2 regions of the Frigoribacterium sp. VKM Ac-2530 genome follow, and region 2 is predicted to be linked to the other one. Evidence: predicted binding sites of a transcription regulator. Region 2 holds the regulator's gene; the other holds the start of a gene.
The links. Region 2 encodes HrcA, which represses chaperone genes, less so after heat shock. Its sites were predicted from a motif close to TTNGCACTCGNNNNNNNCGAGTGCNAA; they were not measured.
Positions count from the first base shown of each region.

Region 1: groL (chaperonin GroEL) is a predicted target of HrcA. The motif match lies at 4,224-4,250, and genes of this name have one in related genera.

Region 1 is NZ_JADKSE010000002.1:590,282-599,820, reverse strand. It holds gene ITJ48_RS11715 (FUSC family protein) at 1-13, opposite strand, end outside; tRNA gene ITJ48_RS11710 (tRNA-Thr) at 139-212, opposite strand; gene ITJ48_RS11705 (hypothetical protein) at 418-600, shown strand; gene ITJ48_RS11700 (nitroreductase family protein) at 650-1,210, opposite strand; gene msrB (peptide-methionine (R)-S-oxide reductase MsrB) at 1,210-1,638, opposite strand; gene ITJ48_RS11690 (DUF2332 domain-containing protein) at 1,796-2,758, shown strand; gene ITJ48_RS11685 (DUF3263 domain-containing protein) at 2,850-3,143, shown strand; gene ITJ48_RS11680 (LytR C-terminal domain-containing protein) at 3,170-3,760, shown strand; gene ITJ48_RS11675 (cold-shock protein) at 3,953-4,156, shown strand; gene groL (chaperonin GroEL) at 4,291-5,910, shown strand; gene ITJ48_RS11665 (cell wall metabolism sensor histidine kinase WalK) at 6,533-8,290, opposite strand; gene ITJ48_RS11660 (response regulator transcription factor) at 8,358-9,050, opposite strand; gene ITJ48_RS11655 (hypothetical protein) at 9,157-9,539, opposite strand, start outside.
Region 2 is NZ_JADKSE010000001.1:607,774-617,312, reverse strand. It holds gene lepA (translation elongation factor 4) at 1-1,782, shown strand, start outside; gene ITJ48_RS02820 (DUF1990 family protein) at 1,786-2,538, shown strand; gene hemW (radical SAM family heme chaperone HemW) at 2,541-3,767, shown strand; gene ITJ48_RS16575 (DUF4870 domain-containing protein) at 3,886-4,395, opposite strand; gene hrcA (heat-inducible transcriptional repressor HrcA) at 4,651-5,673, shown strand; gene dnaJ (molecular chaperone DnaJ) at 5,769-6,884, shown strand; gene ITJ48_RS02795 (16S rRNA (uracil(1498)-N(3))-methyltransferase) at 6,887-7,636, shown strand; gene ITJ48_RS02790 (HIT domain-containing protein) at 7,734-8,138, shown strand; gene ITJ48_RS02785 (PhoH family protein) at 8,128-9,258, shown strand; gene ybeY (rRNA maturation RNase YbeY) at 9,255-9,539, shown strand, end outside.

The DNA of each region.
Region 1 (9,539 bases), on a different contig from region 2:
GGCGGGACGGCACGGTCGAGAGGTCCTCTCGTCGGGAGCGCACGTCGTCGGGGGCTGCGGGGCTGTGGGCGGTGGGTGAGGGCTGAGGCCGGCACGGGGAAGGCCCCGCCCCGCCGAGGGGCGGGACGGGGCCGGGGGAGCCGCCTGTCGGATTCGAACCGACGACCTTCGCTTTACAAGAGCACTGCGCTACCGGACTGCGCCAAGGCGGCGGGCGGACCCATCTTACCGATCCGACGTCGGGCAGGCGACGGACGAGGGCGACGGACGAGAGCGGCGGGCACGGGCTGGGGCGCGGCGGACGGCCTGCACGCCACGCAGGATTGGCGCAGACCCGGCGCAAGTGGTGAAGTAGGAGCTGCAGCGACCCGTGCGGTCGCGCCCGGTCGCCCCGGGCACCGACCACGAGGAGCTCCCATGACCAACGTCCTGACCGCCATCGGCTCGATCATCCTGCTGCTCGCGAGCTTCGCGCTCTTCGCGTACTCGTTCGGCCAGGACGAGCCCAACGCCTTCGTCTTCTTCGCGGGCATCGTGCTCATGACCGGCTCGTTCTGGCTGCCGATCACCGTGGTGGGGCAGAGCCGCAAGTCCTGGTGAGCACGGCCTGGCAGGCACGGCCTGCCGGGCGCAGCCTGCCAGCCGCGGCCTAGGCCGTCGCCGAGCCCGGTGCGCTGACGAAGCGGCCGGGCTCGAGCAGCTTGCGGGGCTTCTCGTCGCGCTCGGTCCGCCCGCCGACGTAGAGCCAGCCGAGCAGCTTCTCGTGCGGCGCCAGCCCGTGGGCCCGGTGCACCGCCTCGTGGCGGGTGTCGGTGCCGGTGCGCCAGAACACGCCCCAGCCCTCGTCGTCGAGCACGAGCGACAGCAGGTGGGCGACGCCCGAGGCGACGCTCTCCTGTTCCCACTCGGGCACCTTGCGGCTCTCGACGGGCGAGAGCACGACGGCGAGGACGAGCGGCGCCCGGAGCGACTTCTGCTCGAGCTTCTCGGCCGACTTCCCGTCGGCAGCGCTCGCCTCGGCGAGCCCTCGGCCGATCAGCAGCCGGTCGTCGCCGCGCAGCTCGATGAGGCGCCACGGCCGCAGGGACGAGTGGTCAGCCACCGTCGCGGCCGCCTGCACGAGCTCGAGCAGCTGTCCGTGCCCGGGCGCCTCGTCGGTCACCTTCGCGCGGGACCGTCGCCGGCGGGCAGCGTCGGCGACGGCGCCCATCAGGCCTGGGCCTGGTCGCCGGCCGAGGTGCCCTCGGCCTTGAAGTCGAGCGAGATCGAGTTCATGCAGTAGCGGTCGCCGGTCGGGGTGCCGAAGCCGTCGGGGAACACGTGGCCGAGGTGCGACCCGCAGGTCGCGCAGCGGACCTCGGTGCGGACCATGCCGAGCGAGTCGTCCTCGATCAGCTGCACGGCCTCGGGGTCGACCGACTCGTAGAAGCTCGGCCAGCCGCAGCCGCTGTCGAACTTGGTGCCGCTCTTGAAGAGCTCGGCGCCGCAGGCGGCGCAGGCGTAGACGCCGGCACGGCTCTCGTCGAGCAGCTCGCCCGTCCACGGGCGCTCGGTCGCCGCCTGGCGGAGCACCTGGTAGGCCTGGGGGTCGAGCTCACGACGCCACTCTTCGTCGGACTTCTCGACCTGGTACGACACGGGCTCGTTCGCCATGGTGCACTCCTCTGCGTCAGGGGGGACTCGCAGGCGTCGGGGCCTGCTCGTCGGGGACTCTCCATTGAACACCGCGCCGCCGACGCCCATTCCGCGCCGCCGCCTCCTCGGGGCTGCCTCCCAGGGGTGCGAGACTCGGCCGGTGACCCCGCCGCCGACCCTCTCCGACCGCTTCGCCGCCTACGCGGACGCCGTCCTGCTCGAGGGGTCGCCGACCTGGGCGGCTGCGGCCCGGGGCATCGCCGGCGACGCCGAGGTGCTCGCGCTGGTCGAGCGAGCCGAGGAGGCGCGGCGCCAGCCGGTGCTCGTGCTCGCCGTCGCGAGGTGGCTGGGCGCGCCCCTCGGCCCCTGGCCCGAGCTGCGGCGCTGGCTGCTCGACCACCCCGACCGGTTCCTCGACGAGCTCGGCCGGCGGCTCACGCAGACCAACGACGTGCGGCGCACCAGCCCCGTGTCGCTCGCCCTGGCTCGGGTGGAGGGGCCGGTCGCCCTGCTCGAGGTCGGCGCCTCGGCCGGCCTCGGCCTGCTGCCCGACCGCTACGGGCACCGCGCGGGCGACGTGCGCTGGGGCGCCCCGGACAGCGCCGTCCAGCTCGACGTCGTCGTGCACGGCGACCTCGGCGAGGTGCGGCTGCCCGAGGTCGTCTGGCGCGCAGGCCTCGACCTCGACCCGCTCGACGTGCTCTCCGCGGCGGACGTGGGCTGGCTCGAGGCGCTGCTCCCGCCCGGGGCGACGGGGCGGGCCGCGCTGCTGGCGCAGGCGGTCTCGGTGGCCGGCGCCGCGCCTCCTCGGGTCGAGCGGGGCGACGCCGTCGACGACCTCGCGCGGCTCGCGGCCGAGGCGCCCCGGGACGCGACGCTCGTCGTCGTCTCGACCGGCACGCTCGTCTACCTGCCCGGACGCCGTCGGCAGGAGTTCGTCGACCTGGTGCGCGGCCTGGGCGCGCGGTGGATCTCGTACGAGCGGCGGGGCCTGCTGCACGACGTGCCGGTCGTCCTGCCCGACGGGGTGCCCCCGGACGAGTCCTTCGCCGTGCTCGCCCTCGACGGGCGTGCCCTGGCGGTGGGGGACGCCCACGGCACCCGCCTGTGGACGACCGGCTGACGGCTGCGAGCGGACCGGCCGAACCGCCCCGCGCCTCCCCGGCTGCTCCGCCGCCCGCCCCTAAGCTGGCCGGGACCGAGAGGGCGGGGCAGTGAGCGACGAGGGCAGCAGCAGCGCGGACGTGCGCACGAGCGCGCTGTCCGAGCGCGACCGTGCCCTGCTCGACTTCGAGCAGCGCAGCCCTTCTTCACCTGGACAGAAGGAGGCGGCGGTGCGGCGCGAGCTCGGCCTCACGACCGCGCGCTATCAGCAGATGCTCGGCTCCCTCCTCGACAGACCTGCTGCACTTGCCTACTCGCCCATGCTCGTGGGGAGGCTCCTGCGACTGCGCGAGGAGCGCTCGCGGGCGAGGGCCGCCCGCTCGTTCGGGCCGACCGACCGCTGACCCACACGGAAGACCGACACCACACCATGGCGAAACACCCCCGCGACCGATTCGACGAGGTGCCCGACGACCTGCACAGGGTCGGGGCCCACCGAGCCGTGGCACGGCGAGGTCGCGGCTGGGTCGTCTTCGCGTGGTGCGCCCTCGCGGTCGGCGTCCTCGTCGGCGCGGGCGTCGTGTACCTCGGCGTCGCGAACGACAGCTTCCAGTTCGTCTCGCCGACCTCCGACGAGACGGCCGAGGCCGGCTCCGGGACGCCGGCCGACGACGCGACGGACGGGACCGCCGCCCCCACGACGCCGGCCGAGACCGTCGCCCCCGCCGACCCGGCGTCCGTCGACCCCGACGTCACCACGATCACCGTGCTCAACGGCACGACGACGAGCGGCCTCGCGAGCCGTGCGTCGCTGGCGCTCGCCGAGACCGGCTGGACCGTGGCCGGCCAGGGCAACGCCGACGGCACCGTGCCCTCGACGATCGTCTACTACGCCGACGCGGCCGACGAGGCCGTGGCCCGCGGCGTGGCCCGCGACCTCGGCGCGACCACGGTCGAGCTGAGCGACGCGTTCCCCGACTCGTCGGTGACCGCGGTGCTGGGGGCGGACTACGCGTCCTGAGGCGCGCCTCCTCGTTGCCGTCCCGTTGCGGCCGTGTTGCCGCCTCGTTGCGGAACGTGTGAATTCGTCACTTCTGACGGGTTAACCCTGCGCCCAGGCCTTCTGCGGGCCCGCGCGCCCTGGTTAGCATCTGGTCCCGGCACTGGCACCACCGCACGCGCCGCACCAGAGCACAGCAAGGGGAACGACACCATGGCACAGGGCACCGTCAAGTGGTTCAACGCGGAGAAGGGCTACGGCTTCATCACCGTGACGGACGGCGGACAGGACGTCTTCGTCCACTACTCGGCCATCGACATGAACGGCTACAAGGTCCTCGAGGAGGGCCAGGCGGTCGTCTTCGAGGTCGGCACGGGCGACAAGGGGCCGCAGGCGGAGAGCGTCCGCCTGGCCTGACCCCGGCCGGGCGTCGTGAGGTGCGGGGCTCACTTGCACTCCATAGGTGAGAGTGCCAGAATCGTCCCTGGCACTCGCCGTTGGTGAGTGCCAATGCTTCTGCTTCATGACGTCCGGGAGGGACGAGGAAACACATGGCTAAGATCATTGCTTTTGACGAAGAGGCCCGTCGTGGCCTCGAGCGCGGCCTGAACATCCTGGCCGACGCGGTGAAGGTCACGCTCGGCCCGCGCGGCCGCAACGTCGTGCTCGAGAAGAAGTGGGGCGCCCCCACCATCACGAACGACGGCGTCTCCATCGCCAAGGAGATCGAGCTCGACGACCCGTTCGAGAAGATCGGTGCCGAGCTCGTCAAGGAGGTCGCCAAGAAGACGGACGACGTCGCCGGCGACGGCACCACCACCGCCACCGTGCTCGCCCAGGCGCTCGTCCGTGAGGGCCTCCGCAACGTCGCCGCAGGCGCCGACCCCATCTCGCTGAAGCGCGGCATCGAGAAGGCCGCCGCCGCCGTCTCGGCCCAGCTCCTCGCCGACGCGAAGGACATCGAGACCAAGGAGCAGATCGCGGCCACCGCCTCGATCTCCGCCGCCGACCCCACCATCGGCGCGCTCATCGCCGAGGCCATCGACAAGGTCGGCAAGGAGGGCGTCGTCACCGTCGAGGAGTCGAACACCTTCGGCACCGAGCTCGAGCTGACCGAGGGCATGCGCTTCGACAAGGGCTACCTGTCGCAGTACTTCGTGACCGACCCCGAGCGCCAGGAGGCCGTCTTCGAGGACGCCTACGTGCTCATCGTCAACTCGAAGATCTCGAACATCAAGGACCTCCTCCCCGTCGTCGACAAGGTGATCCAGAGCGGCAAGCAGCTGCTCATCATCGCCGAGGACGTCGACGGCGAGGCGCTGGCGACCCTGGTCGTCAACAAGATCCGCGGCATCTTCAAGTCGGTCGCCGTCAAGGCCCCCGGCTTCGGCGACCGTCGCAAGGCCCAGCTGCAGGACATCGCCATCCTCACCGGTGGCCAGGTCATCGCCGAGGAGGTCGGCCTCAAGCTCGAGAACGCGACGCTCGACCTGCTCGGCCGTGCTCGCAAGGTCGTCATCACCAAGGACGAGACGACCATCGTCGAGGGCGCCGGCGACCCCGAGCAGATCGCGGGCCGCGTCCGTCAGATCCGCTCGGAGATCGAGGCGACCGACAGCGACTACGACCGCGAGAAGCTCCAGGAGCGCCTCGCCAAGCTCGCCGGCGGCGTCGCCGTCATCAAGGCCGGCGCGGCCACGGAGGTCGAGCTCAAGGAGCGCAAGCACCGCATCGAGGACGCCGTCCGCAACGCGAAGGCAGCCGTCGAGGAGGGCATCGTCGCCGGTGGTGGCGTCGCCCTCATCCAGGCCGGCAAGACCGCTCTCGCCGAGCTGCACCTCGAGGGCGACGAGGCGACCGGCGCGAACATCGTGCGCGTCGCCATCGACGCTCCGCTGAAGCAGATCGCCTTCAACGCGGGCATGGAGCCCGGCGTCGTCGCCGACAAGGTCCGCAGCCTGCCCGTCGGACACGGCCTCAACGCCGCGACCGGCGAGTACGTCGACATGATCGCCGCCGGCATCATCGACCCGGCCAAGGTGACCCGCTCTGCCCTGCAGAACGCCGCCTCCATCGCTGGTCTGTTCCTGACCACCGAGGCCGTCGTCGCCGACAAGCCCGAGCGCAACCCGGCCCCGGCCGGCGACCCCTCGGGCGGCATGGACTTCTAGTCCGCGACCGCACCAGTCACACCGCAAGGGCGGCTCTCCTCCGGGGGAGCCGCCCTTCGGCGTTCGTGCGGGTGCGCGTGCGTACGGGTGCGGGTGCGTGTTCGGGCCTGCGTTCGTGCCTGCGTTCGTGCACGTGCAGGTGCTCTTCCGCACATGCCGACCAGACGGTGTCCCCGCGCGTCACAACAACGGGAAAAGCGGTTGTTGTGGGCACGCTGGTCGGCATTTGCGAACCAGGGGCCGTGCACGTGCGCGCGTGAGCCGCAGAAGCCGACCGCAGCGCGCTCGGAGTCGTCGCTGTACCCGGATTCTCCGGTACTGGAGGCGCCTCGGTCGGCATCTGCGACGCACCCGCACTGTGAGAGTGATCCGCGTGCGGCGTCGGTCGCGGTGCGGGAGGCGCGGTTCCGATGATGCGGATCGCGCGCGGATCACGGGTGGGTCGCGTGAGCGGATAGGGGCCGCGGCTGCCCCGCACCTTGTCTGGGGCGTGGGGTCGCAAGGCGAGAGTGATCCGCGCGGCGCAAGACTCGGCGGCCAGCTTCTGTGGTGCGGGCAGGGCGGATCGCGCGCAGATCACTGGACCAGGGCGCGCGAATCGCGGGACTGGCGCCCGGCGGGACTAGGAGGCGGTGGGCGCCACGGACACCTGATCGGCACCAGCACCAGCACCAGCACCAGCACCAGCACCCGCGCCCCCGACCTCGGGGAACAGCGGCAGCGCGACGCGGAACGTCGCACCGCCTCCGGGGGTGTCGAACACGTCGACGCTGCCGCCGTGCGCCGACACGATGCCGGACACGATGGCCAGGCCGAGACCCGAGCCGCCCGTGTCGCGGGTCCGTGACGAATCGGCACGCCAGAAGCGCTGGAAGATCTTCTCGCGGATCTGCGGCGGGATGCCCTCGCCGTGGTCGACGATGTCGATCGTCGCGACACCGCGGCCCGGGTCGGACTGCACGGCGAGCTCGATCGGGCTGTCGTGCTCGGTGAAGCGCATCGCGTTGCCCATCAGGTTCGTGATCACCTGGCGCAGCTTGTTCTCCTCGCCGAGCACCACGGCCGGTGCCTGCGGGCCGTGGCCGGACAGGTCGCCTGCCTGCCCGTCGTCCACGGGGTCGCCCGCCCTGACGGCTCGAGCCCTCAGGCCGCGGAGGCGCGCGAGGGTCGCGCCCGCGAACGAGATCGCCCCCGTCGACCCGGGCGGCACGGCTGCGGCGTCGTCCGGCGCGGCAGGGAGCGCGGCGACCGGCGCCTCGTCCGGCGCGTCGCTGACGACCGGGTCGTGCACGACGACGGCGATGTCGCGGTCGGGGTTGGACGCCATCGTGTCGAGGGCCGAGTCGCGGGCGATGGCCACCAGGTCGACCGGGCCGAGCTCCAGCGGCTTCGACTCGTCGAGACGGGCGAGCGCGAGGAGGTCCTGCACGAGGACGCCCATCCGGATCGCCTCCTTCTCGATGCGGTCCATGGCCTGGGCGACGTCCTCCGGCTTGGTCAGCGCGCCCATCCGGTAGAGCTCGGCGTAGCCGCGCAGGCTGACGAGCGGGGTGCGGAGCTCGTGGCTGGCGTCGCCGACGAACCGGCGCATCTGGTCGATGGTCCGCGACCGGTCGTCGAAGGCCGAGTCGATCCGGCTGAGCATCGTGTTGAGCGACCGGTTCAGGCGGCCGACCTCGGTGTTGGGCGTCGTCGAGTCGAGTCGCTGGCTGAAGTCGCCGTCGGCGAACCGGGCCGCCGTCGCCTCGACGTCGCGCAGCGGGGTGAACGTCGACGTGACGAGCAGTCGGGTCAGGGCGGCGCCGAGCACGATGACCGAGACGCCGAAGCCCAGGAAGATGCCGCTGAAGCGCCCGATGACCGCGTTGGTGCTGGCGAGGTTGGTGCCGGTGACGATCGTGGCGTCGATCTGCTCCACGACCCCGGTCGCCTGGTCGCGCTGGGTCAGGGTCTTGTCGAACGCGTAGATGCGCCACTGCTGGTCGTGGTCGGAGTTGTACACGCTCATCGGCTCGGCCGTGGTGCCTGCCTTCGGCAGGTCGACGGCCGAGAGGTCGGGCCCCGTGCCGCCCTGCAGCTCGTCGGCGTTGTCGCAGATGCGCGTGCCGTCCTCACGGAAGAGCGCGACGAAGCTGCTGCTCGTCGCCCCGAAGGTCACGGTGCACGACTGGGCGTTCGTCGCGCTCGGCGAGGCACCCGTGAAGCTCTCGGCGGCCGACTTGAGCGACAGGTCGACCTGGCCGTAGAGGTACGTGCTGAGCACCGTCATGGTGCCGAGGCCCGCCACGAGCAGGCCGAGGGTCACCAGGGTGACCGTGATCCCGGTGATCTTGGTGCGGATGGAGATCTCGTTCCACCACTGCGACAGGCGTTCGTGCATGAGAAGCGAAGATACCGGTGGCGCCTGGGAGCCGAGGCTCCCGGGCGCCACCGGTGATCGTTCCGCGTCAGGCCTTGGCGGCCTTGAGCATGTAGCCGAAGCCGCGCTTCGTCTGGATGATCGGCTCGGCCGAGAACTGGTCGAGCTTGCGGCGCAGGTACGAGATGTAGCTCTCGACGATGCCGGCGTCGCCGTTGAAGTCGTACTCCCACACGTGGTCGAGGATCTGGGCCTTCGACAGGACGCGGTTGGGGTTGAGCATGAGGTAGCGGAGCAGCTTGAACTCCGTGGGGCTGAGCTCGATCGCGGTCTCGCCGATCGTGACCTCGTGGGTGTCCTGGTCCATGGTGAGCTCGCCGGCGCGGATGATCGCGTCCTCGTCCTCGTTCATGGTGCGGCGGAGGATCGCCTTGATCCGGGCGACGATCTCGTCGAGGCTGAACGGCTTGGTCACGTAGTCGTCGCCGCCGACCGTCAGGCCCGTGATCTTGTCCTCCGTGTCGTCCTTCGCCGTGAGGAACAGGATCGGCGACGTGTAGCCCGACGACCGGAGGCGCTTGGTCACGCCGAACCCGTTCATGTCGGGCAGCATCACGTCGAGGATGATCAGGTCGGGCTCTTCCTCGAGGACCGCGGAGATCGCCTGCGCGCCGTTGCCGACCGCTCGCACGGCGAAGCCGGCGAACCGGAGGCTGGTGGTCAGCAGGTCGCGGATGTTGGGCTCGTCATCGACGATGAGAATCTTGGGGCCGTCGCTCATGGCCCCAGTATCTGTCCGCGCCCTCGGTGTTCCCTGTGAGTCGCGAGTGCGCCTGCCGCGAGCGAGCAGCACGCGGGCCGTCAGCGGCCCGAGTCGGCCAGCCGGGTCAGCGGCTCGTGTCGTCCCACTCGGTGTTCGGCACGAGCGCGATGCGCGTCGTGAGCTCGAGCAGCTCGTCCGGCACCGCGAGCGTGAAGGCGACGCCGTCGCGCTGCTCGAGCACGGCCGTGTAGCCGGAGGCGCGGGCGATCTCCCATCCCGGGAACCGCTCGACCGGGGCCGTGACGACCCGCGCCTCCTCGGCGTCGTCCAGCTCGCCGAGCGCGCTGAGGCCGGCGTAGAGGTGGTCGACGACGGGGGAGCCCGCGAGCAGGTCGCTGCGCTCGAGGACCTCGGGGTCGCGCGTCCAGGTGACGACGCTCAGGCTCGCGCCGGCGTGCAGCCCGCCCTGCACCTCGTAGGTGCGCTCGACCGAGACGACGACCGTGT
Region 2 (9,539 bases):
ATCGCGCACATCGACCACGGCAAGTCGACGCTCGCCGATCGCATGCTGGGCATCACCGGCGTCGTCGAGGACAGGGCGATGCGCGCCCAGTACCTCGACCGCATGGACATCGAGCGCGAGCGCGGCATCACGATCAAGAGCCAGGCCGTGCGCATGCCCTGGGAGCGCGACGGCCAGACCTTCGCCCTCAACATGATCGACACGCCCGGCCACGTCGACTTCAGCTACGAGGTCAGCCGGTCGCTCGCGGCGTGCGAGGGCGCCATCCTCCTCGTCGACGCGGCGCAGGGCATCGAGGCCCAGACGCTGGCGAACCTCTACCTGGCGCTCGAGAACGACCTCGAGATCATCCCGGTCCTCAACAAGATCGACCTGCCGGCGGCCGACCCGGAGAAGTACGCGGCCGAGCTCGCGAGCCTCATCGGCGGCGACCCCGCCGACGTCCTGCGCGTCAGCGGCAAGACGGGCGTCGGCGTCACCGAGCTGCTCGACCGCGTCGTCGACCGCATCCCGTCGCCGACCGGCGACTTCGACGCCTCGCCGCGCGCGATGATCTTCGACTCCGTCTACGACAGCTACCGCGGCGTCGTGACCTACATCCGCATGATCGACGGCACCCTGCACCCGCGCGAGAAGGTGCAGATGATGTCGACGAAGTCGACGCACGAGATCCTCGAGATCGGCGTCTCGTCCCCCGAGCCGACGCCGAGCCAGGGCCTCTCGGTCGGCGAGGTCGGCTACCTGATCACCGGTGTGAAAGACGTGCGGCTCTCCAAGGTCGGCGACACCGTCACGACCTCCGCCAAGCCCGCCACGGAGGCGCTGGCCGGCTACGTCGAGCCTCTCCCGATGGTCTACTCGGGCCTGTACCCGATCGACGGCAGCGACTACCCCGACCTGCGCGAGGCCCTCGACAAGCTGAAGCTGTCCGATGCGGCCCTCGTCTACGAGCCCGAGACCAGCGTCGCGCTCGGCTTCGGGTTCCGCTGCGGGTTCCTCGGGCTGCTGCACCTCGAGATCATCACCGAGCGCCTCGAGCGCGAGTTCGGCCTCGACCTCATCACCACGGCGCCGAGCGTCGTCTACGAGGTCACCACCGACGACAAGCAGACGGTGACGGTCACCAACCCGAGCGAGTTCCCCGGCGGCAAGATCGCCAGCGTGAGCGAGCCGATGGTCAAGGCGGCGATCCTCGCCCCGAAGGACTACGTCGGCGTGATCATGGAGCTCTGCCAGCAGCGCCGGGGCGCCCTGCTCGGCATGGAGTACCTCGGCGAGGACCGTGTCGAGATCCGCTACGCGATGCCCCTCGGCGAGATCGTCTTCGACTTCTTCGACAGCCTCAAGTCGAAGACGGCCGGCTACGCGAGCCTCGACTACGAGCCCACCGGCGACCAGGAGGCCGACCTGGTCAAGGTCGACATCCTGCTCCAGGGCGAGCAGGTCGACGCGTTCAGCGCCATCGTCCACCGCGACAAGGCGTACGCGTACGGGGTCCTCATGACCGGTCGCCTCCGCGAGCTCATCCCGCGACAGCAGTTCGAGGTCCCCATCCAGGCCGCCATCGGCGCCCGCATCATCGCGCGCGAGAGCATCCGCGCCATGCGCAAGGACGTCCTCGCGAAGTGCTACGGCGGCGACATCAGCCGCAAGCGCAAGCTGCTCGAGAAGCAGAAGGAGGGCAAGAAGCGCATGAAGACCATCGGTCGCGTCGAGGTGCCCCAGGAGGCGTTCATCGCCGCCCTGAGCGGCGACACCGAGGCGAAGAAAGAGAAGAAGTAGCCGATGCGCCGCTCGACCCACGCCGAGACCCACACGACCTACGGCGAGGTCGGGGCGACGCAGGCGCCCGACCTCATGCAGTACCCGCCGAAGGGCTTCCGCCCCGCCGAGTACCGCACCAGGGTCGGCCACGGCGACGCCCGCTTCGAGGCGGCGTGGATCGCCACGATGACCTGGAAGATCCAGGAGCGCAGCGGCATCGAGGTCCACGTCGACTCGGTTCCGCCCGTCGAGGAGGGCGGCTACCACCCCGTCACGTTCGACGACGACGGAGTCCCCGTCGACCCGGCGCACTGGGAGCAGGGCCGCGACGAGTCCCGCTTCGCGCCGGACGGCACGCCGTTCCTCACCGCGGGCACGACGGCGACCCTGTCCATCTCGGCCTACGGCCGCAGCGTGCAGGCGCCCGTCCGGGTCGTCTACGTCGTCGACGAGCCGAAGCGCAAGGGCTTCGCCTACGGCACGCTCGACGGCCACCCGGAGAGCGGCGAGGAGAGCTGGGTCGTCGACCAGACCGACGACGGCTCCGTCTGGCTGTCGATCCGCTCGTTCTCCCGCCCCAGCACCTGGCGCTGGAAGCTCGTCGAGCCCTTCATGCGTCGTCAGCAGGCGACGTACACGCGTCGCTACCTGCGCGCCCTCAGCCTCAGCGAGCCCGACGTCCCCGCCGAGGCCGACGTCGACCTCGAGGCAGCCGCCGAGGCGGCGCACGACGACGAGATCCGCGAGCCCGGCTCGCGCCGGTCGGGCGACTGACGGTGCCCGGAGCCCTTCCCCTCGGCGACCCTGCGCCCGTCGACGGCTCGCTGCCGGCCTCGGTGGTCGACGGCGTCGCCGACCGCAACTTCGGCGTCTACCTGCACGTGCCCTTCTGCCGGGTGCGCTGTGGCTACTGCGACTTCAACACCTACACGGGCGACGAGCTGCGCGGGGCCCGGCGCGACGACTACGCGCAGGAGGCGGTGGACGAGGTGCGCCTCGCCGGTCGCGTCCTCGAGGGCGCCGGGCTGCCTCCTCGTCCGGTCTCGACCGTCTTCTTCGGCGGCGGCACGCCCACGATGCTGCCGCACTCCGACCTCGCCGCGATGCTCGCGTCGGTCGTCGACACCTGGGGGCTGGTCGACGGCGCCGAGGTGACGACGGAGGCGAACCCCGACTCGGTCGACGCCGAGTACCTCGAGGCGCTGGCGGCCGCCGGCTTCACGCGCGTCAGCTTCGGCATGCAGTCCGCGGTGCCGAGCGTGCTCGCGACCCTCGAGCGGACGCACGACCCCGAGCGCGTGCCCCTCGTCGTGCGCTGGGCGCGCGACGCCGGGCTCGACGTCAGCCTCGACCTCATCTACGGCACGCCCGGCGAGACGCTCGACGACTGGTCCCGGTCGCTCGACGTCGCCCTCGAGCAGCAGCCCGACCACCTGTCCGCGTACTCGCTGATCGTCGAGGACGGCACGAAGCTCGCCCGGCAGATCCGCCGCGGGGAGGTGGCCCAGCCCGACGACGACACCGCCGCCGACATGTACGAGCTCGCCGACGACCGGCTCGCCGCCGCGGGCTACGGCTGGTACGAGGTGAGCAACTGGGCGCGCGACGAGCAGCACCGCTCGCGCCACAACCTGTCGTACTGGCAGGGCCACGACTGGTGGGGCGTCGGCCCGGGCGCGCACAGCCACGTCGGCGGGGTCCGCTGGTGGAACGTCAAGCACCCGGCCGCCTACGGCCAGCGCATGGCCGCGGGGGAGTCGCCGGGCGCGGGCCGCGAGACCCTCGACGCCGAGACGCGCCGGGTCGAGCGGGTGCTGCTCGCCGTCAGGATGCGCGAGGGCCTGCCCACCTCCGACCTCGATCCCGAGGGCCGTGCGGCCGTCGCGGGGCTGATCGCGGACGGCTGGGTCGAGGGGCGCGAGGCGCTGGCCGGTCGGGTCGTCCTCACGCGCACGGGGCGGCTCATGGCCGACGCCGTGGTCCGTCGGCTGCTGCCGGTCTGAGCCCGACTCGTCCCGGGCCCGGCCCGTCCTCGGCGCGCCCGCCGAGCGACGTCCTGCCGGGACGACGCGAGGCGCGCCTCCCGAGCGGGAGACGCGCCTCGACGACGGGCCGGGCGGGCTACGCCTTGATGAACTCGATGCTCAGCGGGTACTTGTAGTACTCGCCGCGGTTTGCGGCGAGGGCCGCGAGGATCCCGAAGACGATCACGAGGACCGCCGCGACGAACGTGATCACCAGGCCGATGCCGAGGAACGACGTCGCACCTCCGATGACGTACGCGATGACCATCGTCAGCTGGAAGTTGAGCGCGACGCGGCTGTGCTCGCGGACGAACGGGCCGCGGTCCTTGAGGACGAGGTAGCCGACCAGGGGCGCGACGAAGCTGAGCAGGATGCCGCCCACGTGGATCAGCGTGGCCCAGAGCTTCTCGTCCTCGGGCCGCAGGGGCTGCGGAGGCTGCGGGGCGCCGTAGCCGGGCTGCTGCCCGTAGCCGGGCTGCTGCGGGCCGGGCTGACCCGGCTGCTGCCCGTAGCCGGGCTGGCCCTGGCCGGGCTGGCCCTGACCGGGCTGCTGGCCCCAGCCGGAGCCCTGCGGGTCGTTCGGCTGGGAGGGAGGGGTGTCGGTCATCTGCTCACCTGTTCGTCGTCGTGGGCCCGACCGGGTCGAGGCGAACGGGCGCATCGCGGGTGGTCGGTGCTGGCCGCCCGGCCGGACGAGGTGGTCCGGCGGGCGTCACGGCGAGCATAGGGCAGGAGGTGCGGGTCGAGTAGGCCTCGCGGGCCGCGTGACGTAGGATTGGCAGTCTGGCAGGACGAGTGCCAGCGAGCTCGGGTCGTCGTCGTGACGTGCCCCGCCGCCGGCCGTGCGAGAGGGAGGTGCGTCGTGGTCTCGGAACGTGGTCTCGAGGTGCTGCGCGTCATCGTGCACGACTACGTCGCCTCCCGCGAGCCCGTGGGCTCGAAGTCGATCGTCGAGCGTCACCACTTCGGCGTCTCGGCCGCCACGATCCGCAACGACATGGCGCTCCTCGAAGAAGAGGAGCTGATCGCGGCGCCGCACACCTCGTCGGGCCGGGTGCCGACCGACAAGGGCTACCGCCTCTTCGTCAACCACCTCGCCGACCTGCGTCCGCTGAGCAGCGCGCAGCGGCAGGCGATCGAGACGTTCCTCGGCGACTCGGCCGACCTCGACGAGGTCCTGGGCCGCACGGTCCGCCTCCTGTCCCAGCTGACGAACCAGGTGGCACTGGTGCAGTACCCCTCGTTCTCGCGGGCGCGCGTGCGGCACGTCGAGCTGGTCAGCCTGGCCGAGCGCCGCGTCATGACCGTGCTCATCACCGACACGGGGCAGGTCGAGCAGCGGCTCGTCGAGCTGCCCGTCGTCGTCGACGACGAGTTCCTCGCCGAGCTCCGCCGGGCCCTCAACGCCGCGGTGGGCGGCACCGAGCTGAGCGCGGCCGCCGCGCTGCTCGGCGACCTGCACGAGGGCTTCCGCCCTGAGCAGGCCGTCGTGGTCGGCGTCGTCGTCGCCAGCCTGGTCGAGCAGCTCGCCGCCGGTCGTCAGGAACGCCTCGTGATGGCCGGCGCGGCCAACCTCGTGCGCACCGGCGACGACTTCAGCGGCGACCTCTACCCCGTCCTCGAGGCGATCGAGCAGCAGGTGGCCCTGCTGCGCCTCTTCGGCGAGATGCAGCTCGACGCGGTCGACGTGGCCGCGAGCATCGGACGGGAGAACGCCTCCTTCGGCCTCTCGCAGGCGTCCGTGCTGGCGAGCGGGTACACCTCGACGGGCAGCGAGGTCGCGCGCCTCGGCGTGCTCGGCCCGATGCGCATGGACTACTCGACCAACATGGCCGCCGTGCGTGCGGTGGCCCGTTACCTGTCGTCGCTGCTCTCCGAGCGCTGACGACCCGCACCTCCCCGGCCCTGCGCGACCGCGCCGCGCCCCCTGACCAGCCCCCACGAGACCACCCCCCAGACACCAGAGGCAGACGAGAACAAGTGGCAGATCATTACGACGTGCTCGGAGTCGACCGGTCGGCGACCCCCGACGAGATCAAGAAGGCGTACCGCAGGCTCGCGCGCGAGCTGCACCCGGACGTCAACCCCAGCCCCGAGGCCTCCGAGCGCTTCAAGGACGTCACGCACGCCTACGACGTGCTGAGCGACCCGCAGCAGCGCGAGCGCTACGACCTCGGCCCCCAGGCCGGGTTCGGCGGCGGGGGCGGCGGCGCGGCGGGCTTCGGCGACATCTTCGACGCGTTCTTCGGAGGCGGAGGAGGCGGCGGCCAGCGACAGGGCCCGAGGTCGCGTCGCGAGCGCGGCCAGGACGCCCTGCTGCGCCTCGAGGTCGACCTCGAGGAGATCGTCTTCGGCACCACCCGCGACATCGAGGTCGACACGGCCGTGCTCTGCGAGACCTGCAACGGCTCGTGCTGCGCGCCCGGCACGTCGCCCCAGACCTGCGACATCTGCCACGGCTCCGGCCAGATCCAGCGCACGGTCCGGTCGCTGCTCGGCAACGTCATGACGTCGAGCCCCTGCGGCACCTGCCGCGGCTACGGCACCGTCATCCCGAACCCGTGCCCCACCTGCCAGGGCCAGGGCCGGGTCCGGGCACGCCGCACCATCCCCATCGACATCCCCGCGGGCGTCGACACGGGCATCCGGCTGCAGCTGCCGAGCCAGGGCGAGGTCGGCCAGGCCGGCGGCCCCAACGGCGACCTCTACCTCGAGGTCAAGGTGCGCCACCACGACATCTACAGCCGCGACGGCGACGACCTGCTCGCGACGCTCGAGGTCCAGATGGCCGACGCCATCCTGGGCACCGAGACGACCCTGCACGCGCTCGACGGCGAGGTCGAGATCGAGCTCAAGGCCGGCACCCAGAGCGCCGACGTCATCACGATCCGCGACCGGGGCATCACGAAGCTCCGCGGCACCGGGAGAGGCGACCTGAAGATCGGCGTGCAGGTGGTGACGCCGACCAAGCTCAGCCACAAGGAGCGGGAGCTCATCGAGAAGTTCGCGGCCGGACGCCGCTCGGCGGCGCCCGAGCTCTCGCAGTTCCAGCAGGGCCTGTTCGGCAAGCTCCGCGACCGGTTCCTGCACTTCTGATCGTGGCCCACTTCTACCTGGTCGACGACCTGACGGACGCGTCCGTCGGGAGCACCGTCGTGGTCGAGGGGCAGGAGGCGCGGCACGCGGTCACGGTCAGCCGGGTCCGGGTCGGCGAGTCGCTCGCCCTCGGCGACGGGCGCGGCACGTCCGTGCGCGGCGAGGTCGTCGAGGCGACGGACTCTCGGCTCGCGCTGGTCGCCGCCGAGGTGACCCGTGTCGAGCGACCGGGGACCCGGCTGGTGCTCGTCCAGGCGCTGGCCAAGGGAGACCGCGACGAGCTCGCCGTCCAGGCCGCGACCGAGCTGGGCGTCGACGAGGTCGTGCCGTGGTCCGCTGCTCGCAGCGTCTCGCGCTGGGAGGGCGCCAAGGTGGCCAAGGGCACGGCCCGGTGGCGCTCCATCACGCGGGAGGCGACGAAGCAGGCGATCCGGCCCTGGGCCCCCGTGGTCTCCGAGCTGTCGACGACGAAGCAGGTCGCGGCGCGCGCCGCGGACGCCACGACGCTCGTGCTCGTGCTCGAGCCGAGCGCCGAGCGGGCGCTGTCCGACGTCGTCGTCGAGGGCGGGGGAGGCGCGCCGTCGTCGGTCCTGGTGGTGGTCGGCCCCGAGGGCGGCATCTCGCCCTCGGAGCTCGAGCTGCTCGGGGCGGCGGGCGCCGTGCCGGTGCGGCTCGGCGACGCCGTGCTGCGCACCTCCACCGCAGGGCCCGCCGCCCTCGCGGTCCTGAGCGTGCGGCTGGGGCGCTGGTAGGCGCCGGGTCGTCGGCGGGGGCCGTGGCGCCGTGCCGGCGCTGAGGGCTGTGCCGCTGGTGGGGGCCGTGTCGGCGGCCGCGACTACCATGGGACGCATGTCCGAGTCAGAGCCAGCACCGACCGAGGTGTCCGTCTTCAGCCGCATCATCTCACGCGAGATCCCGGCCGACGTGGTCTTCGAGGACGACTCGGTGATCGCCTTCCGCGACATCGCGCCGCAGGCGCCGTTCCACGTGCTCGTCGTGCCCACGACGTCGCGTCACCGCGACGTCGTCGAGCTCGCGGCCGCCGACCCCGCCCTGCTCGCCCACATCGTGTCGACGGCCTCCGCGCTCGCCTCCGACCCGGCCCTCCTCGGCGACGAGGTCGTGGCGGCCTCGGGCGGCACGGGCGAGTTCCGACTGATCTTCAACACCGGCGCCTCCGCCGGCCAGACCGTGTTCCACGTGCACGCCCATGTGCTCGCAGGCCCCCTCGAGGAAGGCTCCCTTGCCCACTAGCGAGACCCGCTCCACCGACCCTCAGCCCGCAGGCGAGGGCACCACGCGCGTCGACCTCACCGTCGACGGCGTCGCCATGGTCCAGCTGCTCGGTCCCCAGGACCGCCTGCTGCGCACCGTCGAGAAGCAGTACCCCGACGTGCGCGTGCTCGTCCGGGGCAACGAGGTCGCCCTCGAGGGCCCGACCGCGTCCGTGAGCCGGGCCCGGGTGCTCGTCGACGAGCTCGTCGGGCTCGTCCGCGGGGGCCACGACCTCGCACCGGCCGAGGTCGAGACGTCCGCGAAGCTGCTCGACTCGGGGGCGGCGGCCCCCTCCGACGTCTTCGGCCAGCCCATCGTCTCGAGCCGCGGCAAGGCCGTGCGTGCGAAGACCCTCGGGCAGAAGCAGTACGTCGACGCCATCGACCAGCACACGATCACGTTCGGCATCGGCCCCGCAGGCACGGGCAAGACCTACCTGGCCATGGCGAAGGCCGTCCAGGCCCTGCAGCGTCGCGAGGTGCAGCGCATCATCCTCACGCGCCCCGCGGTCGAGGCGGGCGAGCGGCTCGGCTTCCTGCCCGGCACGCTGACCGACAAGATCGACCCGTACCTGCGTCCGCTCTACGACGCGCTGAACGAGATGATGGACCCGGAGATCGTGCCGAAGCTCCTGGCGGCGGGCACCGTCGAGGTGGCGCCCCTGGCGTACATGCGCGGCCGGACGCTGAACGACGCGTTCGTCGTGCTCGACGAGGCGCAGAACACGACGCCCGAGCAGATGAAGATGTTCCTCACGCGCCTCGGGTTCGGCTCGCGGATGGTCGTGACCGGCGACGTGACCCAGGTCGACCTGCCCACCGGGGCCAGCGGCCTCCAGCTCGTCACCCGCGTGCTCGACGACATCGACGACATCCACTTCGCCCGGCTGACCAGCGACGACGTAGTCCGGCACACCCTCGTCGGCCGCATCGTCGACGCCTACACGACCTACGACGCCGAGCGGCAGGCCCAGCGGGCCGAGCGGCAGGAGGCGGCGAGCACCTCCGTGCCGACCGGCCCGGTCGGCGACGGCGCGAACCGGACCGAGCGCCGGTCGTCCGCGAGCCGCGACCGGCTCCCGAAGAGAGGCACCCGATGAGCATCGAGGTCAACAACGAGTCCGGCCTCGAGGTCGACGAGGCGGCGATCCAGCGCCTGGCCACGTTCGCGCTCGACCAGATGCACGTGCACCCCGAGGCCGAGCTCGCGATCGTCTTCGTCGACGAGGCGGCGATGGAGCAGCTGCACGTCCAGTGGATGGACGAGCCGGGTCCGACCGACGTGCTGAGCTTCCCGATGGACGAGCTCCGTCCCGGCACCGAGGACGAGCCCACGCCCGCGGGCCTGCTCGGCGACATCGTGGTCTGCCCGCAGGTCGCG